Regions from separate parts of the Micrococcus sp. IITD107 genome, predicted to be linked through region 1. Evidence: riboswitches for the same ligand, from Rfam matches in the RefSeq annotation. Region 1 holds a riboswitch; each other region holds the start of a gene.
The links. A riboswitch is a leader RNA that binds a small molecule or an ion and turns the genes downstream of it on or off. The one in region 1 is predicted to bind S-adenosylmethionine.
Positions count from the first base shown of each region.

Region 2: it holds a riboswitch for S-adenosylmethionine, as region 1 does, so the genes downstream of both, ACEXHE_RS07705 (acyl-CoA dehydrogenase) here and ACEXHE_RS08765 (flavin reductase family protein) in region 1, are expected to answer to the same signal.
Region 3: it holds a riboswitch for S-adenosylmethionine, as region 1 does, so the genes downstream of both, ACEXHE_RS08205 (LLM class flavin-dependent oxidoreductase) here and ACEXHE_RS08765 (flavin reductase family protein) in region 1, are expected to answer to the same signal.
Region 4: it holds a riboswitch for S-adenosylmethionine, as region 1 does, so the genes downstream of both, ACEXHE_RS12715 (acyl-CoA dehydrogenase family protein) here and ACEXHE_RS08765 (flavin reductase family protein) in region 1, are expected to answer to the same signal.

Region 1 covers NZ_JBHFFN010000004.1:96,349-102,169, forward strand. Annotated here, with positions in the region: gene ACEXHE_RS08755 (mechanosensitive ion channel family protein) at 1-1,417, opposite strand, end outside; gene hisD (histidinol dehydrogenase) at 1,518-2,825, shown strand; SAM riboswitch class IV at 2,933-3,052, shown strand; gene ACEXHE_RS08765 (flavin reductase family protein) at 3,159-3,713, shown strand; gene ACEXHE_RS08770 (RNA-binding S4 domain-containing protein) at 3,946-4,356, shown strand; gene ACEXHE_RS08775 (cold-shock protein) at 4,580-4,783, shown strand; gene ACEXHE_RS08780 (aldo/keto reductase family protein) at 4,904-5,821, shown strand, end outside.
Region 2 covers NZ_JBHFFN010000003.1:156,491-162,311, reverse strand. Annotated here, with positions in the region: gene ACEXHE_RS07730 (queuosine precursor transporter) at 221-913, shown strand; gene ACEXHE_RS07725 (arsenate reductase ArsC) at 1,021-1,485, opposite strand; partial or broken gene ACEXHE_RS07720 (low molecular weight phosphatase family protein) at 1,570-1,860, opposite strand; gene arsB (ACR3 family arsenite efflux transporter) at 1,857-3,008, opposite strand; gene ACEXHE_RS07710 (helix-turn-helix transcriptional regulator) at 3,089-3,490, shown strand; SAM riboswitch class IV at 3,582-3,694, shown strand; gene ACEXHE_RS07705 (acyl-CoA dehydrogenase) at 3,787-5,175, shown strand; gene ACEXHE_RS07700 (acyl-CoA dehydrogenase family protein) at 5,175-5,821, shown strand, end outside.
Region 3 covers NZ_JBHFFN010000003.1:263,327-269,147, forward strand. Annotated here, with positions in the region: gene ACEXHE_RS08200 (YtxH domain-containing protein) at 1-7, shown strand, start outside; gene ACEXHE_RS08205 (LLM class flavin-dependent oxidoreductase) at 155-1,576, opposite strand; SAM riboswitch class I at 1,587-1,678, opposite strand; gene ACEXHE_RS08210 (LLM class flavin-dependent oxidoreductase) at 1,758-3,152, opposite strand; gene ACEXHE_RS08215 (dipeptide ABC transporter ATP-binding protein) at 3,241-4,938, opposite strand; gene ACEXHE_RS08220 (ABC transporter permease) at 4,948-5,739, opposite strand.
Region 4 covers NZ_JBHFFN010000009.1:59,728-65,548, forward strand. Annotated here, with positions in the region: gene ACEXHE_RS12700 (agmatine/peptidylarginine deiminase) at 1-1,041, opposite strand, end outside; gene ACEXHE_RS12705 (M20 family metallopeptidase) at 1,298-2,626, shown strand; gene ACEXHE_RS12710 (PaaI family thioesterase) at 2,627-2,917, opposite strand; SAM riboswitch class I at 2,959-3,052, shown strand; gene ACEXHE_RS12715 (acyl-CoA dehydrogenase family protein) at 3,130-4,401, shown strand; gene ACEXHE_RS12720 (enoyl-CoA hydratase/isomerase family protein) at 4,385-5,179, opposite strand; gene paaE (1,2-phenylacetyl-CoA epoxidase subunit PaaE) at 5,204-5,821, opposite strand, start outside.

The DNA.
Region 1 (5,821 bases):
CCCGGTTGCGCTCCACGGCGGTGATGGATCCGGTGAACATCGAGGAGTCCTCGCTCACCTGCGCCAACGGGGAGGTCTGCGTGATCGGCCCGGGCACGGTGTCCCCGGTCCGGTCGGGACGGGTTCCGGCTCCGGCCTGTCCCGACGACGTCCCCTCACCGGGCGCGCTCGGCTGCGGCTGCTGCGAATCCTCACCGGGTGCAGCTCCCGTCCTGCCCTGCCCGCCCTGGCCGTGGGCCTGCCCGCGGGCCAGCCCGGGGACGGCCTCGAGCATCCGCTGGGCGTAGATGCCCTCCGGGTGGTCAGCGCGCAGGAAGGTCACGAAGTCCTCGCGGACCAGGCAGCGCAGGTCCCAGAGGTCACCGGAGTTGCGGGCCGAGACCACCGCGCGGATCTGGACCATGCCGCCCACGGCGTCGGTGATCTGCATGGAGCACTCGCGCCCGTCCCAGAGCTCCGTGGACTCCACCAGGGCCCGCAGCCGTTCCCGCATGGCGTCCAGGGGCACATTCCAGTCCACGTCCATCAGCACGGTCCCGGACAGCGCTGAGCCGGTGCGCGTCCAGTTCTCGAACGGGGTGGTGGTGAAGTGGCTGGAGGGGTAGATCATCCGGCGGCCGTCCCAGATCTTGACCACCACCGAGGACAGGGTGATCTCCTCGATCGTGCCGAAGGTGTCCTCCATGTCCACCACATCGCCCACGCGGATGGCGTCGGTGAAGGCCAGCTGCACGCCGGCGAAGACGTTGGTCAGGGTGGACTGCACGGCCAGGCCGGCCACCACGGAGAGCACACCGGCTGAGGCCAGCAGGCCGGCGCCGACCGCCCGCACGGAGGGGATGGCCAGCAGGATGGCGGCCACCGCGATCACGATGATCACCGCGTTGAGGATCCGCCGCAGCAGCATGGTCTGGGTGCGGATCTTGCGGTCCCGGCGGTCGTCCACTCCGGCCGCCTGGTACTTGACCAGCAGCCGTTCCTCCACGATCCGCACCACGCGCAGGGCCAGCCACCCCAGGGCAGCCACCACCCCGGCCAACAGCAGGAACCGCACAGCGTCGAACCAGGGCTCACCCTCGGCCGTCAGTCCCAGGGCCACCCGGGCGGCCAGCAGCGCCAGGGCCGTCATCACGGGGATCCGCACCCGCCGGATCTGCTGGCGCAGTTCGGGCCGGCGGCGCAGCACCACGTTGAGCACCAGGGCCACCACGGCCACCAGGGCGATGGCCGCGGCCACCCCGATCAGCATGTTGACCAGGATCCCCAGCACGGGGCCCATCGCCTCCACGGTGCCCTCAGCGGACTCCTGCACCGGGTCAGGGACGGCCTCCTCCACGGGACCGGTGGGATCGGGCCCGGGTTCGGCGAGGGCCACCGGGGCCAGGAGGGACTGAACAGGTGGGGTCAGCAGGGGCATGACCCCAGTCTGACACCGTTCACTCACCGCTCCCTGGACAGGTGGAGAATGGAGACTGAGTCACTCTCACCCGTCTCAGCACCGTCTCCGGAAGGACCCCATGCTCTCCCTCACCGATCTGCGCGGCCAGGACGTCGATCCCCTCTCCGTGCTGCCCCGGGCCGAACTGGATGTGAGCTCCGCGGTGGAGACCGTCCGCCCGATCCTGGACCAGGTCCGTGACGGCGGCGTCCAGGCGGTGCTGGACCTGGGAGAGCGTTTCGACGGTGTCCGCCCTCCCTCCCTGCGGGTGCCGGCTGAGGCGCTGGAGCGTGCGCTGGAGCAGCTGGACCCCACGGTCCGTGCGGCCTTGGAGGAGTCCATCAGCCGTGCCCGCCGCGTGCACAGCGCCCAGATGCCGGAGGACTCCACGGTCGAGCTGGGCGAGGGGGCCGTCGTCGTGAACCGCTGGGTGCCGGTGAACCGGGTGGGTCTCTATGTCCCCGGAGGCCGCGCCGTGTACCCCTCCTCGGTGGTGATGAATGTGGTGCCGGCCCAGGCCGCTGGTGTGGCCTCGCTGGCGGTGGCCTCACCCCCGCAGGCCGAGCACGGCGGGCTGCCGCACCCGGTCATCCTGGCCGCCTGTGCCCTGCTGGGTGTGGACGAGGTGTACGCGGCCGGCGGCGCCCAGGCGGTGGCCATGTTCGCGTACGGCGTGAGGGACGACGACGGCACGCAGGTCTGCGCCCCGGTGGACCTGGTGACAGGTCCGGGCAATGTGTATGTGGCCGCGGCCAAGAGGGCGCTGCTGGGGACCATCGGGATCGACGCCGAGGCCGGGCCCACGGAGATCGCCGTGCTGGCTGATGCCACCGCGGACGCCGCCTGGGTGGCCGCGGACCTGATCAGCCAGGCTGAGCACGACCCCCTGGCCGCCTCCGTGCTGATCACCACCTCCCCGGAGCTGGCGGCGGACGTGGTCCGGCAGATCGAGCAGCAGGTGCCCGGCGCGGCCCAGGAGGAGCGGATCCGCCAGGCCCTGGGTGGGGAGCAGTCCGGGATCCTGGTGGTCTCGGACCTGGACACCGCGATCACCGTGGCGGACGCCTACGCCGCCGAGCACCTGGAGGTGCACACCGAGAACGCCGCTGAGGTGGCGGACCGGATCTCCAACGCCGGCGCGGTGTTCGTGGGCGGGCACTCCCCCGTCCCGCTGGGCGACTACTCCTCCGGGTCCAACCACGTGCTGCCCACCGGCGGCTCAGCACGGTTCTCCTCCGGACTGAACACGGTGACGTTCCTGCGCCTGCAGCAGCAGATCCGCTATGCGGAGACCGGACTGAAGGAGCTCGCGGACAACATCTCCGCCCTGGCCGACTCCGAGGGCCTGCCCGCCCACGGCGCGGCCGTGCGGCTGCGGTTCAGCTGAGTGTGACGTTCTGTGGCGTGAAGGCGGCCCCCGTTTCCGGCACCGCGTTCCGGCATGTGGACGGGGCTTTGACCTGCCCCGGGCCGCTGTCCTAGCGTCATACCCAGAATCACGAGTCCCCGCCGATGCAGCCCTGGCTGGCGGGACGGCAACCCTCTCACGCAGTAGTGGGGTGCTCCAGGTGATGATTCGGTCGCTCGGACCACCCCGGGTGACAAGTACAGCGTCACTGAGTCCAGCGGTCCCGTCCGGGCCGCCGGACAGCCCGGACGGGACCGCTCAGCTGAGCAGAATCGCCCTGGCACAGCCGCGCACGTTCAGGAAGGCCTGACCATGACCGCCTTGGCCACTCACGAGTCCACCGCACTGGAGACGGACACCGTCCTCTGCACCGACCTCTCCGCGCTCTCCCTGCGCAACGCGTTCTCCCATTTCCCCTCCGGCGTTGCCGCCCTGGCCGGCTATGCCGACGGCGTCAAGGAGGGGCTCGTGGCCTCCTCCTTCACCGTGGGCGTCTCCCTCGACCCGCCGCTGGTCTCCTTCGCCGTCCAGAACTCCTCCCGCACCTGGCCTCGGCTGCGCCGCGCCGAACGGATCGGCGTCTCCGTGCTGGCCGAGGGGCATGACCAGGTCTGCCGCCAGATGGCCAGCAAGGACGGAGACCGGTTCGCCGGACTCGGCCTGCAGGTCACCGAGGACGGCGCCGTGCTGCTGGAGGGGGCCGCCCTCTGGCTGGAGACCTCCGTCTACGCCGAGCTGCCGGCCGGGGACCACCAGATGGTGCTGCTGCAGGTCCACGGCGTCTCGGACCAGTCCGGCGAGCACGAGCCGCTGGTGTTCCACCGCTCGGCCTTCCGCAACCTGCGCACGGCCGAAGGCAACCAGTGACGAATCAGTAGGACGTCCTGCATCTTTCCCAGCGACCTCCCAGCTGGCTCCAGGCCCACTCCCACACCCGACTCCTACAGTGGTGACTACCTCATCAAGGTGCGAGTGATGACATAGAGGCCCCGGGCCCGGCGAGAATGCGTTCCCCTCACGCAGCCGGCCCGGGGTCTCTCACTGTCTGCCGCCAGGGCACCGAGACACCTGTGCCTGGCCGCTGACTACGATGTCGGAGATGACTCCTCCACCTCCTGCTTCCAGAACCCCGTCCGGCCCCGTCCGCCTGGACGCCTGGCTGTGGGGCGTGCGCATGTACAAGACACGCTCTGCCGCCACCGCCGCGGTCCGTGCCGGCCACGTCCGAGTCAACGGCGCCCCGGTCAAGGCCGCACAGTCTGTGACGGTGGGAGACACCATCCGCCTGCGCCAACCCGGCCGGGAACGGATCCTGGAGGTGACCGGACTGCTCTCCAAACGGGTGGGAGCACCGGAGGCGGTCCGGCACTACATCGACCACTCACCACCGCCTGTCCCCCGGGAGATGATGGCCGTCCCGGTGCGGGAGCGCGGGGCGGGGCGTCCCACCAAACGCGACCGTCGGCAGATGGATCGGTTGCGCGGACGGGACTCCGAACCACCCCTGTGAGAGCAGACGGGTGAACTCTGGGCGAACTCCGTGTCTGCTCTTTTCGGACGGTGTCCAATCACTGAGGAAGCCAGTACCATCGATCTCGAAGTTGTAGTAGCTGTCCGTCTTGAAGCGGTCCACCAGCCGGCCCCCCGGGCCTGTCGGAGTCGTGCAAGCGGTGCAACACATCGCTTCATCCCGCCGGAACACCGGTGGGCGACACCGAATGAAAGGGGCCATCATGGCTACCGGTACCGTCAAGTGGTTCAACGCTGAGAAGGGCTACGGCTTCATCTCTCCGGACGACAACTCCGCTGACATCTTCGTGCACTTCTCCGCCATCGAGGGCTCCGGCTTCAAGGAGCTGCAGGAGGACCAGAAGGTCGAGTTCGAGTCGCAGCAGGGCCCCAAGGGCCTGCAGGCCGCCTCGGTCCGCCCTCTCTGATCTGACTCGACCGCCCGGCTCGCTCTGAGCCGGCACCGGCACACCACGGCCGCTCACCCACCCGGGTGAGCGGCCGTCGTCGTAGTATCCCTGTCCGCCAGAGCACATTAGGGTGGATCCATGGAATTCAGGTATCTCGGCAACAGCGGACTGAAGATCTCAGAGATCATCTACGGCAACTGGCTCACCCACGCCTCCCAGGTGGAGAACGAGATCGCCCACCAGTGCGTGGCCACCGCCCTGGAGCAGGGCATCACCACCTTCGACACGGCGGACACCTACGCCAACACCCAGGCCGAAGTGGTGCTGGGCGAGGCCTTGAAGGGGCAGCGCCGCGAGTCCCTGGAGGTGTTCACCAAGGTCTACTTCCCCACCGGCCCCAAGGGCCCCAATGACACGGGGCTGTCCCGCAAGCACATCATGGAGTCGATCAACGGCTCGCTGCAGCGCCTGCAGATGGACTACGTGGACCTCTACCAGGCCCACCGCTATGACGTGGAGACCCCGCTGGAGGAGACCATGCAGGCCTTCGCCGATGTGGTGCGTGCCGGCAAGGCCCTGTACATCGGCGTCTCCGAATGGCCGGCGGACAAGATCCGGGAGGCCCATGGGATGGCCCGGCAGCTGGGCATCCAGCTGATCTCGAACCAGCCCCAGTACTCCATGCTCTGGCGGGTGATCGAGCCCGAGGTGGTGCCGACCTGTGAGGACCTGGGCGTCTCCCAGATCGTGTGGTCGCCCATGGCCGAAGGCGTGCTGACCGGCAAGTACCTGCCCGGCCAGGAGCCGCCGGCCGGATCCCGCGCCACCGACGAGAAGGGCGGCGGGAAGAAGATGATCGCCGGCTGGATGCGCGACGAGGTCCTCACCGCCGTGCAGAAGCTCAAGCCCGTGGCGGACAACGTGGGCTGCACCATGGGTCAGCTGGCCATCGCCTGGGTGCTGAAGAACCCCAATGTGGCCGGCGCGCTGGTGGGCGCCTCGCGTCCGGAGCAGCTGGTCGAGAACGTCAAGGCCTCCGGCCTGTACCTGGACGAC
Region 2 (5,821 bases), on a different contig from region 1:
CGCCCGGAGACGGAGATCAGGACGCGCTCCGGCCATTCTGGGGGCAGCGGAGGAGCTTCAGGACCCCCGACTGTGGGAGAATCATCAGGTTCCACCGCCACCTGGGGCAGCAGGTGTGTGCGGGGCCGCCGAGGCCGTTCCACCGCAGCGGCAGGAGTTATTGGACGTGCTAATACAGCCGACCCCCGGGTCCGGCGAACCACCCCCAGAGGAACCCACCGTGACTGAATCTGTCTCCCGCGCGCCCGAGCGCGCCCACTTCGCCCCCACCGGCACCGGTCTCTACGCCATCTTCGTGGCCGTGATGGCCGCGGTGCTGCTGCTCTCCAACATCGGTGCCTCCAAGGGGGTGACCTTCGGACCGATCATCACCGACGGCGGCTTCTTCCTCTTCCCGCTGGCCTACATCGTGGGCGATGTGGTCTCCGAGGTCTACGGCCTCAAGGCCTCCCGCCGGGCCATCCTGACCACCTTTGCCCTCTCGGCTTTCGCCGCGCTCTGCTACTGGATCATCATCGCCCTGCCCGGCGCCGAGTGGTACGACGGACAGGAGGCGCTGGCCCGCACGCTGGGCCCGGTGCCGATGATCGTGCTCGCCTCGCTGCTGGGCTTCCTGGCCGGCCAGCTGACCAACGCCTGGTCCATGGTCCGCCTCAAGCGCCGCTCGGGCGAGAGGCTGCTGTTCGGCCGCATCGCCCTGTCCACCTTGGCCGGGGAGTTCGTGGACACCCTGGTGTTCTGCTCGATCGCCGCCGGGGTCATCGGGATCACCGGCCTGCCCGACTTCCTGAACTACGTCCTGGTCGGCTTCCTGTTCAAGTCCGCCGTGGAGATCATCCTCTCGCCCGTGACCATGTGGGTCATGGGCATGGTCAAGCGAGCCGAGCCCCACTATGGCGAGGCGCCCGCCTGAGCCGAGCGCCGTCGTCGGGAAACACCCTGCCCACCGGCCCAACGGTGATCACGTGCACGCCAACTGTGGCGACACGCCGGGCCGGAGCCGAGGTGGCGCGCACGTGATCATGGCTGTGGGGCGGTGGCGTCCAGCTCGGCGATGAGGCGCTGGATGCGGGACTTGATGTCGTCGCGGATGAGGCGGGTGGCCTCCACGCCCTGGCCGGCCGGGTCGTCCAGCTCCCAGTCCTCGTACCGCTTGCCCGGGAAGATCGGGCAGGTGTCCCCGCAGCCCATGGTGATGACCACGTCCGAGGCGCGCACCGAGTCCGTGGTGAGGACCTTGGGCTGCTCGGCGGAGATGTCGATCCCCTCCTCGGCCATCACCGCCACGGCCGAGGGGTTGACCGACGCGGCCGGGGCGGATCCGGCCGAGAGCACCTGGATGCGGTCGCCGGCCAGATGCTGCAGGTAGCCGGCGGCCATCTGCGAACGGCCCGCGTTGTGCACGCAGACGAACAGGACGGTGGGGCGGGTGTCGAACTCGTCCAGCAGTCCGGACACGCGACGGGAGATCTCGTCCCGGATCATCGTCATCCGTTCCTGGCCCTCGATCCCCCGCAGGCTCGGCTCGTCGGTGCCCCAGACCTCGATCTCGGCCCTCATCCCATCCACCGGCTCCACCTGGGCCGGACCGACCACGATCACACGGTCTGCGCAGCGCAGGATCTCCGGGTCGATGTGCTTGGGGTGCTCGCCGTCCAACGAGGCCCCGACCGCCTTGAGGGAGGCCGCCGCCTCGGTGTTCAGAGTGGTGCCGTCCGGATTGCCCGGAGAGATCCGGGCGCCGGCGGTGTGCACCTCCACGTCCATCCCCCGCTCGGCGGCCTGCTGCCGCATCAGGGCGCCGGCCATCTGGGACTTGCCGGCGTTGGAATTGCAGATGAACAGGACTAAGGGGTTCATCGGATGTCCTTTCCGGAGTCGGTGGTGGCGGTGGAGGCGGAGACTGCGGGCGCCCGGTCCGGCATGCTCGGGTCGCCGGGGAACAGCTTCGGTGCCAGCCAGATCGCCACGTAGACCAGCCCAATCAAGATCGGCACCTCGATCAGGGGACCGACCACGCCGGCCAGCGCCTGGCCCGAGGTCACGCCGAACGTGGCGATGGAGACCGCGATGGCCAGCTCGAAGTTGTTGCCCGAGGCGGTGAAGGCCACCGTGGTGGAGCGGGCGTAGTCCAGACCGACGGCGCGGGAGAGCAGCAGCGAACCCAGGAACATCACCACGAAGTAGACCACCAGCGGGATGGCGATCCGGGCGACGTCCAGCGGCTGGGAGAGGATCGCGTCCCCCTGCAGGGCGAAGAGGGTGACGATGGTGAACAGCAGTCCGTACAGCGCCCACGGGCCGATCCGCGGCAGGAACCGCTCCTCGTACCAGGTCCGTCCCTTCGCGCGCTCACCGACCGTGCGGGTGAGGAACCCGGCCAGCAGCGGGATGCCCAGGAACACCAGCACCGAGAGGAAGATCGCCCAGACGCTGAAGTCCACGCCGGTGGTGGGCAGTCCCAGCCAGCCCGGCAGCACCTGCAGGTAGAACCAGCCCAGCCCGGAGAACGCGATCACCTGGAACACCGAGTTGATGAACACCAGCACGGCCGCGGCCTCCCGGTCCCCGCAGGCGAGGTCGTTCCAGATCAGCACCATGGCGATGCACCGGGCCAGCCCCACGATGATCAGCCCGGTCCGGTACTCCGGGTGGTCCGGCAGGAACGCCCAGGCCAGGGCGAACATCAGTGCCGGGCCGATGATCCAGTTCAGCACCAGGGACAGGGCCAGCAGTCGCCTGTCCCCGGTCACGCGGTGGGTCTGGTCGTACCTCACCTTGGCCAGCACGGGGTACATCATCACCAGCAGACCGACGGCGATCGGCAGGGACATCCCCATCACCTGGACCGACTCCAGCGCCTGGTCCAGACCGGGGATCAGGGCGCCCAGCGCCAGTCCGGCGCCCATGGCGAGCAGGATCCAGACCGCCAGGTAACGGTCGAGGAAGGACATCCGTGCGGCCACCGGGGTGTCCGTGGGCGCAGGCTGCGGTGGTGCGGTGGTCATCTGGTGGGCCTTCGGTCGGCGGGAGCGGGGCAGGTTCAGGATGCCTGACATATTGATGGTCGTCAATGTATGGTGAGGTGATGACCACCACGACGACGGCCACGCATCTTCCGCTGAAGGGTCCGCCTCCGTGCTGCGCAGGTGACGAAGCAGCTGACGAGAGGTCCTCGGAGGGCGGCTGTTGCCTGGGCAGGACGCCGCTGGGGCGGCCCGATGCCGAACGGCTCAGCGTCAAGCTCAAGGCGCTGGCGGATCCGTCCCGGCTCCAGCTGCTCTCGCATCTGGCGAGCCGAGGCTGTGGCGAGGTCTGCTCCTGTGACCTGGGGGCCGACGTCGGGCTCTCCCAGCCCACTGTCTCTCACCACCTGAAGAAGCTCGTGGAAGCTGGGCTGCTCACCCGGGAGCAGCGCGGGCGCTGGGCGCACTACTCGGTGGTGCCGGGGTCGCTGGACGAGCTGCGGGACCTGTTCGACCTGCGCTGAGCGCGTCCCCGCGGAGGACGCGGCGAACATGACGGCCCGTGACGGGGCCCACTGGACACCCCTCGCCGGGCGCGCCTAGGGTCAGGCACAGAATCACGAGTTCCGGTGCGAAGCCCTGGCTGGCCGGACAGCAACCCTCTCGCTGTAGCGGGGTGCTCCAGGTGATGATTCGGTCGGCACGAACGTGACCGGCAAGTACGGCGCTCCCGTGGGCACCCGACTGACTCGTCTTCCGGCCTGCTCGTGAACTGTCCCGCTGGTCCTGCGGTGCGCTGATCCACCGGAAGGTCAGCTCCGTGACTTTACTGCATCAACCCGACGCGTCCACCGATGCCGCTACCGTCAGCGCGGCGTCCGCCACCTTCGAGCAGCTGCGCCAGGCCGTGGGGGAGAACGCTCCCACCGACGAGCAGCTCACCGCCCACTTCGCCCCGGTCTTCGCCGCGATCGCTGCAGGTTCCGACCAGCGCGAACAGGACCACACCTTGGCGTTCGACGCCATCGAGCTGCTGCGCCAGAGCGGCTTCACCCGGGTCCGCCTCTCCCACGAGCGTGGTGGCATCGGGGCGAGCCTGCCTCAGCTGGCCCTGCTGTTGGTGGATCTAGCTGCCGCCGACTCCAACCTGCCTCAGGCCCTGCACGGGCACTACATGTTCACCGAGCAGCACGAGGCCGAGTCGCAGGGCGAGGTCTCGGACTGGTGGATCGGCCAGGTCGCCGAGGGCAAGATCTTCGGCAATGCCCTGGTCGAGCTTCCCCCGTCTGCTGGCAAGCGACCGGTCATCTGGACCCCCGTCGACCCGGCGGCAGCTCCCGCCGCCGAGGGACCGACCCCGCTGGCCCACATCACCGGGGACAAGTTCTACTCCACTGGGGCACTGTTCGCCGACTACCTGCTGGTGACCGCCACCCAGCCGGGCCAGAACGGCGACGACGACGCCGTCTACTTCACCATCGTCGACGCCACCGACCCCGGTGTGCGCCGGATCGATGACTGGTCCGGATTTGGTCAGCGCCTAACCGCCTCAGGCACCACCACCTTCGACGACGTGCCGGTCTACCCCCACCGGCTCCAGGAGTTCGACACCCCTACGGGAGTGCTGGCCTACACCGTGCTGTGGATCGTCCTGGCCGCCACCCAGACCGGGATCGGTCAGAACGCGTTGCACCAGATCACCCAGTTCGTGCGCGAGCGCCGACGGACGTACAACCACGCCGCCGCCGAGACCCCCGCTCAGGACCCCCTGGTGCACGAGGTCATCGGCGCGGTATCGGCCAAGGTCTCGGTGGCCCGGTTCGCCGTGGCCGGGGCGGCCGCCGTGGCGGAGAAGTCCTTCCGCGCCGTCGGCGGCCACACCGACCTGGAGGACCCGGTGGTCATCCAGGCCCACACCGAGGCGAACATTGCCCTGTCGGAGACCACCGCGGTGGTCTCCGAGCTGATCCTTCAGGCGACCAACCAGATTTTCGAGTCCGGCGGTGCCTCCACAGTCGACACCGGAAAGCACCTGCACCGCCACTGGCTCAACGCCCGCACGATCGCCAGCCACACCCCGCTGATCTACCGCGTCCAGGCGGTGGGAAACTACCGGATCAACGGCATCACCCCGCCGTTCCACTCCACCGCCCGCAACTCCGACCCGAACGCCGCAGCCGCCGCCGCTCAGACCACTCAGGGAGCATGATGACCGCTCAGACCGAGACCACCCAGACCATCAAGACCGCGAACGCCGGCTCTGAGAAGCTGGCCGCACTCCGCGAACGCCTGGCCCCGGAGTTCGCCGGCATCGCCGCCACCGCGGTGGAGCGCGAAGCCGACCACGTGATCGACCCGGAGGTCGTGCGCCGACTGGCCGCGGCCGGCTTCACCTCCCTGCGCGTGCCGACCGAGTACGGCGGGGCAGGACTGTCCTTCGCCGAACAGGCCGAGCTGATCGTGGAGCTGGCCCGTGCCGACTCCAGCATCGTCCAGGCACTGCGTGCACACCTGATCAACCAGGAGTCCGTGCTGGGCCACCCGAACCCGGCCTACCGCGAGCGCTGGCTGCGCCGGATTGCGGAGGGCGCCGTCGTCGGGAATGCCATCACCGAGATCAACAACGCGGTGGGGGAGGGCACCACTACGCTGACCCGCGATGCGGAGGGCACCTGGCGGCTGAACGGCACGAAGTACTACTCGACCGGCACGCTGTACGCCGACTGGATCATCGTCGCGGCGGTGGACGCTGAGGGCGAGGAGACCGCCGCGATCGTGGCGGCTGACGCGCCGGGCGTGACCCTGCTGGACGACTGGGACGGCTTCGGCCAGCAGCTCACCGCCTCCGGCACCAC
Region 3 (5,821 bases), on a different contig from region 1:
CTACTGAGCCACGGCTCCCCGTGGGCCACGCGCCCGCCCGGTGAGCCCCCGCTCACCTCTCACGATGACGGCACCCCAGGTTCCCTGCGCAGGGAACCTGGGGTGCCGTCGTCGGGGGCCCTTCCGGAGCCCCTCCGGAACGGGCCGTGTCCGCTCAGCCCACCGGCCTGCGGTTCCTCAGGGCGAACCGGGCGCCGTAGTGGTTCTCCGGCAAGTGGTCACCCTTGCCGAAGAGCTTGTTGCGCATGGTGCCCTCGCGGTACTCGGTCTTGTAGCGGCCGAGCTTCTGCAGCTCCGGCACCACGTACTCCACGATGTCCTCAAAGGTGCCCGGGGTGATGTGGTAGGCCAGGTTGAAGCCGTCGATGTCGGTCTCGTCCTGGATCTCGGCCAGGCGGCGAGCCACAGTTTCACCGGAGCCGATGATCACCGGGCCGAAGCCGCCCACACCGCACCACTCGGCGATGCGACGCACGGTCCAGGGGTTCTCGTCGTCGCCGGATGCCTTCTTGAAGGTCTCGATGGTCGACTGGATCGCGTTGGACTCCACGTCGCCCAGCGGCTCATCCAGGTCGAACTGAGACAGGTCGATGCCCATCCAGCCGCTCATCAGCACCAGGCCGCCCTCGACGTCGGTGTAGCTGGCCAGCTCTTCGTACTTGGCCTGCGCCTCCTCGTCGGTGGCACCGGTGACGATGGTCTGCATGGACATGATCCGGATGTCGTACGGGTCGCGACCTGCCTCCACCGCAGCCTGGCGCAGCTTGGTGGTGGTGGCCTTGATCAGGTCCGGGGTCGGCGGGTTGATGAACACGGCCTCAGCGTGCTTGCCGGCGAAGGCGCGGCCACGGGTGGAGGCACCGGCCTGGTAGATCACCGGGGTGCGCTGCTTGCTGGGCTCGGTGAAGGCAATGCCGGGGGTCTTGAAGTACTTGCCCTCGTGCTCGATGCGGTGGACCTTGGTCGGGTCAATGAAGACACCGTTCTCACGGTCCTCGACGACGGCGTCGTCCTCCCAGGAGCCCTCGAGCAGCTTATAGACCACATCGAGGTACTCGTCGGCGTGGTTGTAGCGCTCGTCGTGCTCCATCTGGTCGTCGTGACCGAAGTTGCGGGCTGCCGAGGGCAGGTAGCCGGTCACCACGTTCCAGCCCACGCGGCCCTCGGTGAGGTGGTCCAGCGTGGCCAGACGGCGGGCGAAGGAGTAAGGGTGCTCGTAGGCGGTTCCGGCGGTGACGCCGAAGGTGAGGTTCTCGGTGACGGCGGCCATCGGTGGCACCACGAGGATCGGGTCATTGGTGGGCACCTGGGTGCCGGCCTTTAGAGTCGCCTCGTCCGAGTTGCCGTAGACGTCATAGGGACCGAGCACGTCGGCGATGAACAGTCCATCGAATAGGCCACGCTCCAGGGTCTGGGCCAGGTTGGTCCAGTAGCCCAGGGTGTTGTAGGTGCGCGACTTGTCCTCCGGGTGACGCCACAGACCCGGTGACTGGTGGGCCACGCAGTTCATGTCGAAGGCGTTGAAGAGGATCTCCCGCTGACCGGAGGCGGTGGTGGGGAAAGTGGATTCAGGCACGATGATGCTCCTTCCATCGGTCCTGGCAGTAGCACCGATCCGTCCATGCGGGGGTTGCTGCGGCGTCAACGATCCAGGTCTCTCGGCCGCTCGTGATGGGTACGTGGTTCATTCGAGCACACCGCGGGCACCGGGTCGAACCAAGTGTCGTCCCATGACAGGTGCCTCAGGTGAACTCCCTTCATGAGCCGACGGGAAGTGGTTCCACTTCAGTCTGCTCCCGGGGGCGTTCAGTGGCTGCTGCGGAGTACTCAACGAACGCGCCGCGGTATGTTGCTCCGGGGTGGCCCTCGGGCAAACGGTCGCCTTGTCCGGTGAGCTTCTGGCGCAGTGTGCCCGGCGCGTACTCAACTTGCGCAAGCCCCCGGCGTCTCAGTTCGGGCAGTAGCCCCTGGATGATGTCGGTATATGTGCCGGGCAGAGTGGAATTGATGATGTTGATGCCATCGATGCCTGCGTCTTGCCACTGTTCCAAGACATCGGCGATCTGCTCGGGTGTTCCGGCCAGTCGGTTGTTGATGGACCGGTAGCGCACGAAGTCCTCCAGTGTGGGGTCCTCGGTATTCGCCGCACGGCGGACAGCCGCCAAGTGTCCTTGGCCGCCCTCGGTGGTGAGGTCCTTCATTTTGGTGTCCAAGGGGAGCCCGCCGAAGTCCACTCCGAGGTTTCCTCCTATGTGGCTCAACAGGGAGTCCATGTCCAGAGTCTGCTCCAGGTCATCACTCTTGCGCTGCACTTCTGCCTCCGTGGACCCCACGATGATGTGGAAGCCTTGGAGGAACTTGATGCTGTCGCGCGCGCGGCCTAAGGATTCGGCACGGTCCCGCACCTTGGCGGTGTACTCGGCCGCATGGGAAGGATCCACCAGCGCCGTGAACGTGGCTTCGGCGTGTGTGGCACAGAACTCCTGGCCTCGCGGGGAGGCTCCAGCCTGAAACAGTAGAGGGGTCCGCTGCGGGGAAGGGCTGGACAGGTGCGGCCCTTCGACAGAGTAGCGAACACCCTGGTGGTGGATCTTGGCAACCCGCTCTGGGTCGGAGAAGACACTTCCGGCCTTGTCCTGCAGCAGTGCCCCGTCGTCCCAGGATCCTTCCCAGAGCTTGTAGACCACGTCCATGTATTCATCAGCCCAGGCGTAGCGGTCATCGTGCTTCTCCAGACCAGCTGCACCGAAGTTCCGATGGGAGTTTTCCAGGGCCGACGTCACAATGTTCCATCCCACCCGGCCGCCGGAAAGATGGTCCAAGGTCGACATCTGACGGGCGAACTGGAAGGGGTGGGACTGGATGATCGAGCTGGTGGCGGCCAGGCCGATGTTCTCCGTCGTCGCCGCCAGCGCAGAGAGCAGCACGACCGGGTCGTTCGAGGGAATCTGCAGTCCATGGCGCAGGTGCTCAGCCCATCCGCCGTCGTGATTCCCATAGAGGCCGACGACGTCGGCGAAGAACATTGCGTCAAACTTGGCGTCTTCAAGTTCCCGCGCCAGCTCCTGCCACATGCTCAGCTCATTGAATCGGTGCTGTTGGGCTTCCGGGCGTCGCCACTGGCCGCCCTGGATGTGGCTGCCAGTATTCATGAGGAAAGCGTTGATGATCAGTCGCGGGCGAGTCCCCTGTGCACCGCCTGTGGCGGTAGTGGAGTGGTTCGTCATGAGCTGTGTCCTCCTAGTGGACCGGGGTGAGCTCGCGCAGCAGGTTCCCGGGGTTCGCTGCTAGCAGCGCCTGGGTGTAGTGCTCGCGAGGAGAGTCAAAGATCTCGCGCACGGTTCCGCTCTCCACAAGGCGGCCGGCCTGCATGACACCGACGCGGTCGGAGATCTGCTCCACGATGTGCAGGTCGTGGGAGATGAAGATGTACGTCAAGCCCAAATCACGCTGCAGCGCATCAAGTAGGTCCAGGACCTGCGCTTGGGTGAGTACGTCCAGAGCCGAGAGCGCTTCATCCAACACGATGGTGCGGGCACCCAGAACCAGGGCTCGAGCGATTGCGACGCGTTGACGCTGCCCTCCGGAGAGTTCAGCCGGCCGAGCGGCTGCCACCCGAGGAGGCAGGTTGACCTGCTCCAGGAGTTCGGCGACCTTCGCCTTGCGTTCCGCGCGGGTGCCGATCCGATGGTTGTCCAGGGGTTCGGAGACGATCTTCTCGATGCTCATCCGAGGGTCGAGCGCAGAATCGGGGTTCTGGTAGACCAACTGCAGGTCTTTCCAGAGGTCACGCCGCTGCCGACCTGTCAGGTCGCTGACGTCCTGACCGTGGACGTGCACGGTTCCCGCGTCCTGGTGCAGCAGTCGCAAGATCAGTCGTGCCGTGGTGGACTTGCCCGAGCCGGACTCTCCCACCAAAGAGAAAGTCGTTCCCGCGGGCACCGAGAAGGACACATCGTCGACGGCGCGCCGTGCCGCCTCGCCCGTGCCGAAGACCTTGGTCAGTCCGTGGACTTCCACAGCGGGCAACAGCTGAGCCTCCAGATCCGGCACCGGATCCTTGATCCCGGCGGCGGCCAGAGCGCGCTCCAGGAGATCATCGGCCGGTGTGCGCTGCCCTGCAGCATCAACGAGCAGCTTGGTGTACTCATGCTGCGGGTCGGTCGCGATGGCCCGGACATCACGGTCCTCCACAATGCGACCGTTTTGCAACACCACAATTCGGCTGGCATGGTCCGTGGCCAGCGCCAGATCATGAGTCACGAACAGCACCGCTGTACCGGTCTGTTTGGCCAACCGGTCAAAGACCTCCAGCACACGCTTCTGCACGGTGACGTCGAGGGCCGAGGTCGGCTCATCGGCAATCAGCAGATCGGGCTTGAGCGCGAAGGCCATGGCGATCAGCACACGCTGCTTCAGTCCGCCCGACAGCTCGTGGGGGAACTGACGCAGGCGCTGCTCAGGACGGTCGATGCCCACCAAGTCCAGCAGGCGTGCAGCTTCGGCAAGCTGGGATTCCTTGGATCGCAGCTCCTTCTGCGGGTGAATGCGAAACACCTCGGTGAGTTGATATCCGATGGTGCGGACCGGGTCGAGCGAGGCCCCAGGGTCCTGAGGCACCAACCCGATCCTGGTTCCCCGGACCCTGCGGAACTCCGCAGTGGAGGCGTTCACCAGGTCTTGACCGTCGAAGGTCAGAGTGCCGCCGGTGACACGACCGCTACCCGAGAGCAGCCCAATGATGGCCTTGGTCAGGGTGGACTTTCCGGACCCAGACTCGCCGACCAAGGCGACGACCTCGCCGGGGCGGATCGTTAGGTCGACTCCGTCCAGGGCGGGCGAGCTGTCCCCGTAGGTGACCTGAAGGTTTTGGATATCGACAAGAACTGGGGCGGAATCCGCCGTCGTGTGTGCGGGACTGTTTGTGTGGATGGTCATGAGAGTCTCCTAGAACCGCAGCAGCTTCTGTACGCGTCGTCCGAAGATGCCCAGCAGGACGACGGTGAGGACAATGACAAGACCGGGCAGTGTGGTCATCCACCAGGCGGCACCCAAGTATTGGCGCCCCTCGGCGATGATCAGTCCCCATTCCGGGGTGGGTGGCGGGGCGCCGAAGCCCAGGAATCCGAGGCTGGAGATCGCCAGGATGGCGACGCCGAAGTCGACGACCAGCAGGGACAGGATCTGCCCGGCCGCGTTCGGCACGACATGTCGACGCGCCACAGACCAGGCGTTGCCGCCGTTGAGGTGTGCCGCTTCGACGTAGTCCAAGGCACGGATGCGCATGACCTCGGTGCGGGTCAGCCGGGCAAAGGTCGCGATCGACCCGATACCGACGCCGATGCCCAAGGAGATCGGTCCAGGCTCGCTGGCGGTGACGATGATCAGCGCGATGAGGAAGGACGGGATGGCCAACAGCACGTCGATCAGGCGCATGATGACCGGGTCCACCCAGCGGCCCAGCGTTGCCGATGCCAATCCGAGCGCACTGCCGACCACGAGCCCGACCAAGACAGCCAACCCGGCGGTCAAGAAAGTCTGCGAGGTCCCGTAGACCACTCGAGCGAAGACATCTCGGCCCAGGTGGTCGGTGCCAAACCAATGCTCACCCGAGGGGCCCTGCATCACCTGCGTGGCGATGCCGTTCAACGGATCCTGCGAGGTGAAGACCCCCGGAAAGAACGCAAAGCCCAGAATCAGCAGCAGCGGCAGACCGGACAACAGCAGTGGCCAGTCCACGCGGCGCCGACGGCGAGCGCGGGCCGGTGCCAGATCGTTGGCATCATGGGGTCCAGCAGCGGGCCCAGCGGTTGGGCCGGGC
Region 4 (5,821 bases), on a different contig from region 1:
GGGCTGCTGCTGGGTGATGCAGTGGATGCCGCCGCCGAAGGCGAAGATGTCCCGGGCATCCACCAGTTCGATCTGACGCCCCGGGTAGGCTTCGGCCAGGATCGCTGCGGCCTGCTGGTCCGCAGGATCGTCGAAGGCGCAGAGCACCACCACGCCATTGCCCACGTAGTGGTTGATGTAGGAGTAGTCCACCCAGCCCTCCTCGTCCCGCAGGACCGCGGGGGCGGGGACCAGAGTGACCTGCAGGGGGCGCCCGGCGGCGTCCACGGCGCTCTCCAGCACCTCGCGTAGCTGCCGGGACACCTCATGGTCGGGATGTACCGGGTCCTGCTGGCTGTGCAGCAGGACGTGTCCCGGGGAGGCGAAGGTGGCCACGATGTCCACGTGCCCCCGGGTGCCGAAGCCGTCGTAGTCGCGGGTCAGCCCGCGGGGCAGCCAGATCGCCCGGGACGTGCCGAGGCGGGCATGGATCTCCTGTTCCACGGACTCGCGGGTGGCTCCAGGATTGCGATCGGGGTCCAGTTGCACGGTGTCGGTCAGCAGGACCGTGCCCTGGCCGTCCACATGGAATCCGCCGCCCTCGTTCACCAGATCGGAGGAGAGCGCGGGGACACCGGCCTGGCTCGCCACGAGCCGGCCCAGCTGGGCGTCCAGGTCCCAGGACGCCCAGGACTGGGCGCCCCAGCCGTTGAACACCCAGTCCACAGCGGCGAGACCGCCCTCTGCGTTGTGGACGAACGACGGTCCGGCATCGCGCATCCAGGCGTCGTTCAGCGGCGCGGTCAGGACCTGAATGCCCTCTCCGAGTCGTTCACGTGCGTCCTGCGCGTCGTCGGGATGGGCTACTACGCGGACCGGCTCGTAGCGGGCAATGGTGCGGGCCACACGGGTCCAGGCCGTCCGGGCGCGCTCCAGGGTCTTGGACCCGGCCGGGCCGAAGGTGTCGTTGGGGGTGGGGTAGGACATCCAGGTCAGCTCATGCGGGCCCCATTCCGGGGGCATGACGGTGCCGGCGTGCGCTGGAGTGGTGGTCTCGGTCATCGGATGCTCCGTCTCAGGTGTCGGGGAGGGAAGGGCTCCTTCCCGCCGTCCTCCGCTGGCCGCGGATGGAGTATGACGCACATCATACTCCTAAAATGAACGACGATCATTTTATCCGTCGGTCACCCGCGGTCGCAGGTCTCCCCGCTCGAGTCCGCGTGGAGTGGCTCACTCTGGTCCGCCTGCGTACCGTGAAGGAGTCCGATCTGCTGACTGCCCGGTACCGCCTGGGCTGTCCCGTCCGCCGAGGTGCACCGTGAACCAGTCCCAGCCGCCGACTGCTTCTGACTCCAATTCCGTCAGCTCCCTGGCGCCGAACGTCCCTGCCGATCTGGCACGGGACGTGATCGAGTTCCGTCGGCAGCTGCACGGACACCCTGAGCTGGACCTGGATCTGCCCCGCACCCAGGCGGCTGTGCTGGAACGGCTCGCCCGCCTGCAGCAGCAGCTGGGCGATGACCCGCGCACCGGCCAGCCCGTGCTGGAGGTGACCGTGGGCCGGGAGCTGAGCTCCGTCGTCGTGGTCCTGCGGGGAGGCGCCCCCGTGCCGGAGGGGACCCGCCGGCCCGTGGTGCTGCTGCGCGGGGACATGGACGCGCTGCCGGTGACCGAGGAGACCGGGCTGGACTATGCGCCCGAGGTGCCCGGGACCATGCACGCCTGCGGACACGACCTGCACACCGCCGGGCTCTACGGCGCGCTGGCCTGGCTGGGACAGCGCCGGGAGGAGCTGGTGGCCGATGTGGTGGGCATGTTCCAGCCGGGGGAGGAGACCGATGGCGGCGCGAAGCGGATGATCGAGGAGGGGCTGCTCGAGGCCGCCGGGCAGCCCGTGGACACCGCCTACGCGATCCACGTGTACTCCGCCAAGTACCCGCACGGCATGCTGGTCAGCCGCCCCGGTCCCATCCAGGCCGGCTGTGATGACCTGATCGTCACGGTGCAGGGCAACGGCGGGCACGGCTCGGTGCCGCACCTGGCCCAGGACCCGGTTCCGGTGGCGGCCGAGATGGTGATGGCGCTGCAGTCGCTGGTGACCCGGCAGTTCGACGCGTTCGACCCCGTGGTGGCCACCGTGGGTCACCTGACCGCGGGGACGGCGGCGAACATCATCCCGGACACCGCCACCCTGGGGATCACCCTGCGCACGTTCTCGGCGGAGTCGCGGGAGCGGCTGATCCCGGCGGTGGAGCGGATGGCCCACGGGATCGCCGCCGCCCACGGGATGACTGCGGACGTGCGGCCTGACTGCGAGTTCCCGGTCACCGTGAACGACCCCGCCGCGGTGGAGTTCGCCCGCGAGGTGATCGAGGACCTGTACGGGCCGGAGTCCTACCTGGACCTTCCGGAGGCCGAGCCGGGCAGCGAGGACTTCTCCGAGGTGCTCCAGCGCGTGCCCGGGGCCTACATCCTGCTGGGTGCGGTGCCGGAGGGGCAGGACCCGGAGACGGCCGAGAGCAACCACTCACCCCGGGCCGTGTTCGACGACGCTGTGCTGCCCCGCGCCGTGGAGGTGCTGGCCGAACTGGCCCTGCGCACCCCCGCCGTGCAGGACCCGGACCAGGCCGCCGGGACAGACGCCTGATCAGTCCCGGCTCACGGTGAACGTGGCCACCCCGTGGGCCACCGGATCTCCGTCCTGGGTGGAGACTTCTTCCTCCACCATCACCAGCTTCCCGCCGCGCTTGCGCACCTCGGCAGTGGCCGTCAGGGTGTCTCCGACCCGGCCAGGGTTCAGGTAGGTGACGGCGAGCTGGGCGGTGGCGGTCTTCTCGCTCTCCTCCAGCCCGTCCCGCACAGCCTCGCCCATGGCGGCGTCCAGCAGCGTGGCGACCAGCCCTCCCTGGACACCCCCGTCTGCGTCACACGACGCCATGTGACGGCGCTCTCCGTCCCGTGCCGCCTAGTCTGACCGCATCACCATCCAGAGCGGCTGAGAGACCTGGCTCCGTGACGCCGCAGCAACCCGTGGGGCCTCCCCGACGGGTGCTACCGCCAGGACCGATGGAGACCCGGTCCCGCATCGCCCGGCCTTGAGCCGCGTCGGCGGGCACCGCGATTCGTCGGTGTGACCGAGAGGACCGCCGCATGTGCACCGCCTACACCGCCCTGTCCGCCCGCTTCCAGCCGCTCTTCGACCAGATCGCGGCCGGATCGCTGGAACGGGACCTGGAGCGCCGGTTGCCGTTCGAGGAGGTGCGGATGCTGGACGAGGCCGGGTTCGGAGCCCTCCGCGTCCCCGTGGCCCAGGGCGGGGCGGGTGCGAGCATCGAGGACTTCATCCGCCTGCTGATCGACCTGGCTGAGGCGGATTCGAACATCGCCCACCTGTACCGCTCCCACGCCGGCTTCGTGGAGTCCCTCCGCTTCCTTCCCGACGACGTCCAGGCCACCTGGTATGCACGGGTCCTGGCCGGTGTCACGGTGGGGAACGCGTCCACCGAGAAGGGCGGGAACCGTCTGGGGACGCTCAACACAGTGCTGCGGCCCACCGAGGACGGGTGGACGCTGAACGGCCGGAAGTTCTACGCCACCGGCTCGATCTTCTCCGACTACACCCGGGTCTCCGCGGCGGTGCAGGACGCAGACGGGACGGTGCAGCCCGGACGCCGGTTCGCCCTGGTGCCCACCGATGCGGACGGCGTCACCCTGGAGGACGACTGGGACGGGTTCGGGCAGAAGCTGACCGGCACCGGCACCGCCGTGTTCGATCAGGTCCAGCTCCCGGAGGACGCCGTGCTGGGCCGCACCGTGGGGACCCCGGAGGCCATTCATGAGGCAGGGTTCTTCCAGCTGGTGCTGCTGGCGGTGCTGGCCGGGATCGCCCGGGCGGCCCGCCGGGACGCCGCCGCTACGGTGGCCGGCCGGGCGCGCACGTTCAACACCGGCTCCGGCTTGCCGTTCCGGGAGGATCCGCTCATCCAGGAGGCCACCGGCCGGATCGCGGCCTCGGCCTTCTCCGCCGAGGCCACGGTGCTGCACGCGGCCCGTGCCTTCGACGACGCCCTGGCGGCGGCCGCCGCCACCGGAGCTGACCGCTTCGGCCACCAGGGTGAGGTGCCCCGGGAGCTGCATCTGGCGGAGGTCGCCGTAGAGCACGCCCAGGTGACCGTGCCGGAGCTGGCCCTGCGTGCGGCCCAGGACCTGTTCCTGACGGTGGGCGCCTCGGCCACTTCCACGTCCAAGGGGCTGGACCGCCACTGGCGCAACGCCCAGACGGTGGCCACCCACAACCCGATCGCCTTCCGCGCCCGGGCCCTGGGGGACTACTGGATCAACGGCACCCTGCCGGAGGGGCTGAACGCCATCGGTGACGCAGCCCCCTCCCCGGCGGCGGGGGCGGTCAGCCCCGGCCGGTGAAGTTCGGCTTGCGCTTCTCCTGGAAGGCGGCGAACCCCTCGGAGTAGTCGGCGGTGCCGCAGAGGTCGCCCTGGGTCCGGTTCTCCTTCTCCACCGAGTCCCACAGGCCCATCCGCTCGTCGCGGACCTGGGCCACCAGGGCGCGAGAGGCCAGGAACGCCTGCGTGGCGCCCTGGGCCGCGGCGGCGGCCTTGGTCCGGGTGAACTCCAGCAGCTCATCGGCCGGAACGGACCGGGAGAACAGCCCGGAGCGCACAGCCTCGTCGCCGCTCATCAGCTCCGCGGTGTAGATCAGGTCCAGGGTGCGGTGGGCGCCCAGCCGTTCGGTGAACAGCGCGTGCCCGCCGGAGTCCAGGGTGGCGCCCAGGTTGGCGAACGGGGAGCCGATCTTGGCGGTGTCTGCCACGTAGACCACGTCGGTGGCGATGGCCAGGCCCAGGCCCACGCCCAGGCAGGCACCCTGCACGGCGGCGAAGGTCGGTGCCGGGAAGTCGGCCATCTGCCGCAGCACGGGGGTGACCTTCTGCGCCAGGTAGTCGTAGGCGTCGTCCGTGGCGGGGGTGACGTTGGAGATGTCCCGGCCGGCGCAGAACCCGCGGCCCTCGCCGCGCAGCAGCAGCGCCCGCACGGAGCCCTCCTGGGCCTTCGCCGCGGCCTCGGTGTAGGCGGCGGCGAGGTCGGCCAGGGCCTGCTCGTCCAGCGAGTTCATCTTTTGCGGGGCGTTCAGGGTCACCTCGGCCACGGAGTCCGCCGGGCCGGTGTAGGTCAGCTCGATCATGGGATCAGTCCCTTCAGGAGAGGATCAGGCGTCGAAGTCGACGACCAGTTCCTTGGAGGTCGGGCGGGTCTGGCAGGTCAGCACGTAGCCGCGCTCCACCTCGTCCTTCTCCAGGGCGTAGTTCTCCTCCATCTCGAACTCACCCTTGACCACCTTGGCCCGGCAGGTGCCGCACACGCCGCCGGCGCAGGCGAACGGGGTGTCCGGGCGCACGCGCAGGGCGGCGTTGAGCACCGTCTCGTGGGCGGAGACCGGGGACTCGATCGAGGAGGAGAGCCCGTCCAGACGGAACTCGATGGTGTAGTTCTCACCGGAAGGGTCGGCCACCACGGCACGGCCCTGCTGGCCCTGCGGGCGATCGGGCTGACCGGTGGTGAACAGCTCGAAGCGGATCTTGTCCTCCGGGACGCCGCGCTTGGCCAGGGTGTCCCGGCACATCTGCACCAGCTCGAACGGGCCGCACAGGAACCATTCGTCGGCCTCGGTCACCCGCACCACATGGTTCAGCAGCTCGTCCAGCTTGTCCTGGTCGATCCGCCCGGACATCAGGGGGCTGATCCGCTGCTCGCGGGAGAGCACGTGGTGCACGGCCAGACGCGAGGGGTACTTGTCCTTCAGATCGCCCAGGTCCTCGGAGAACAT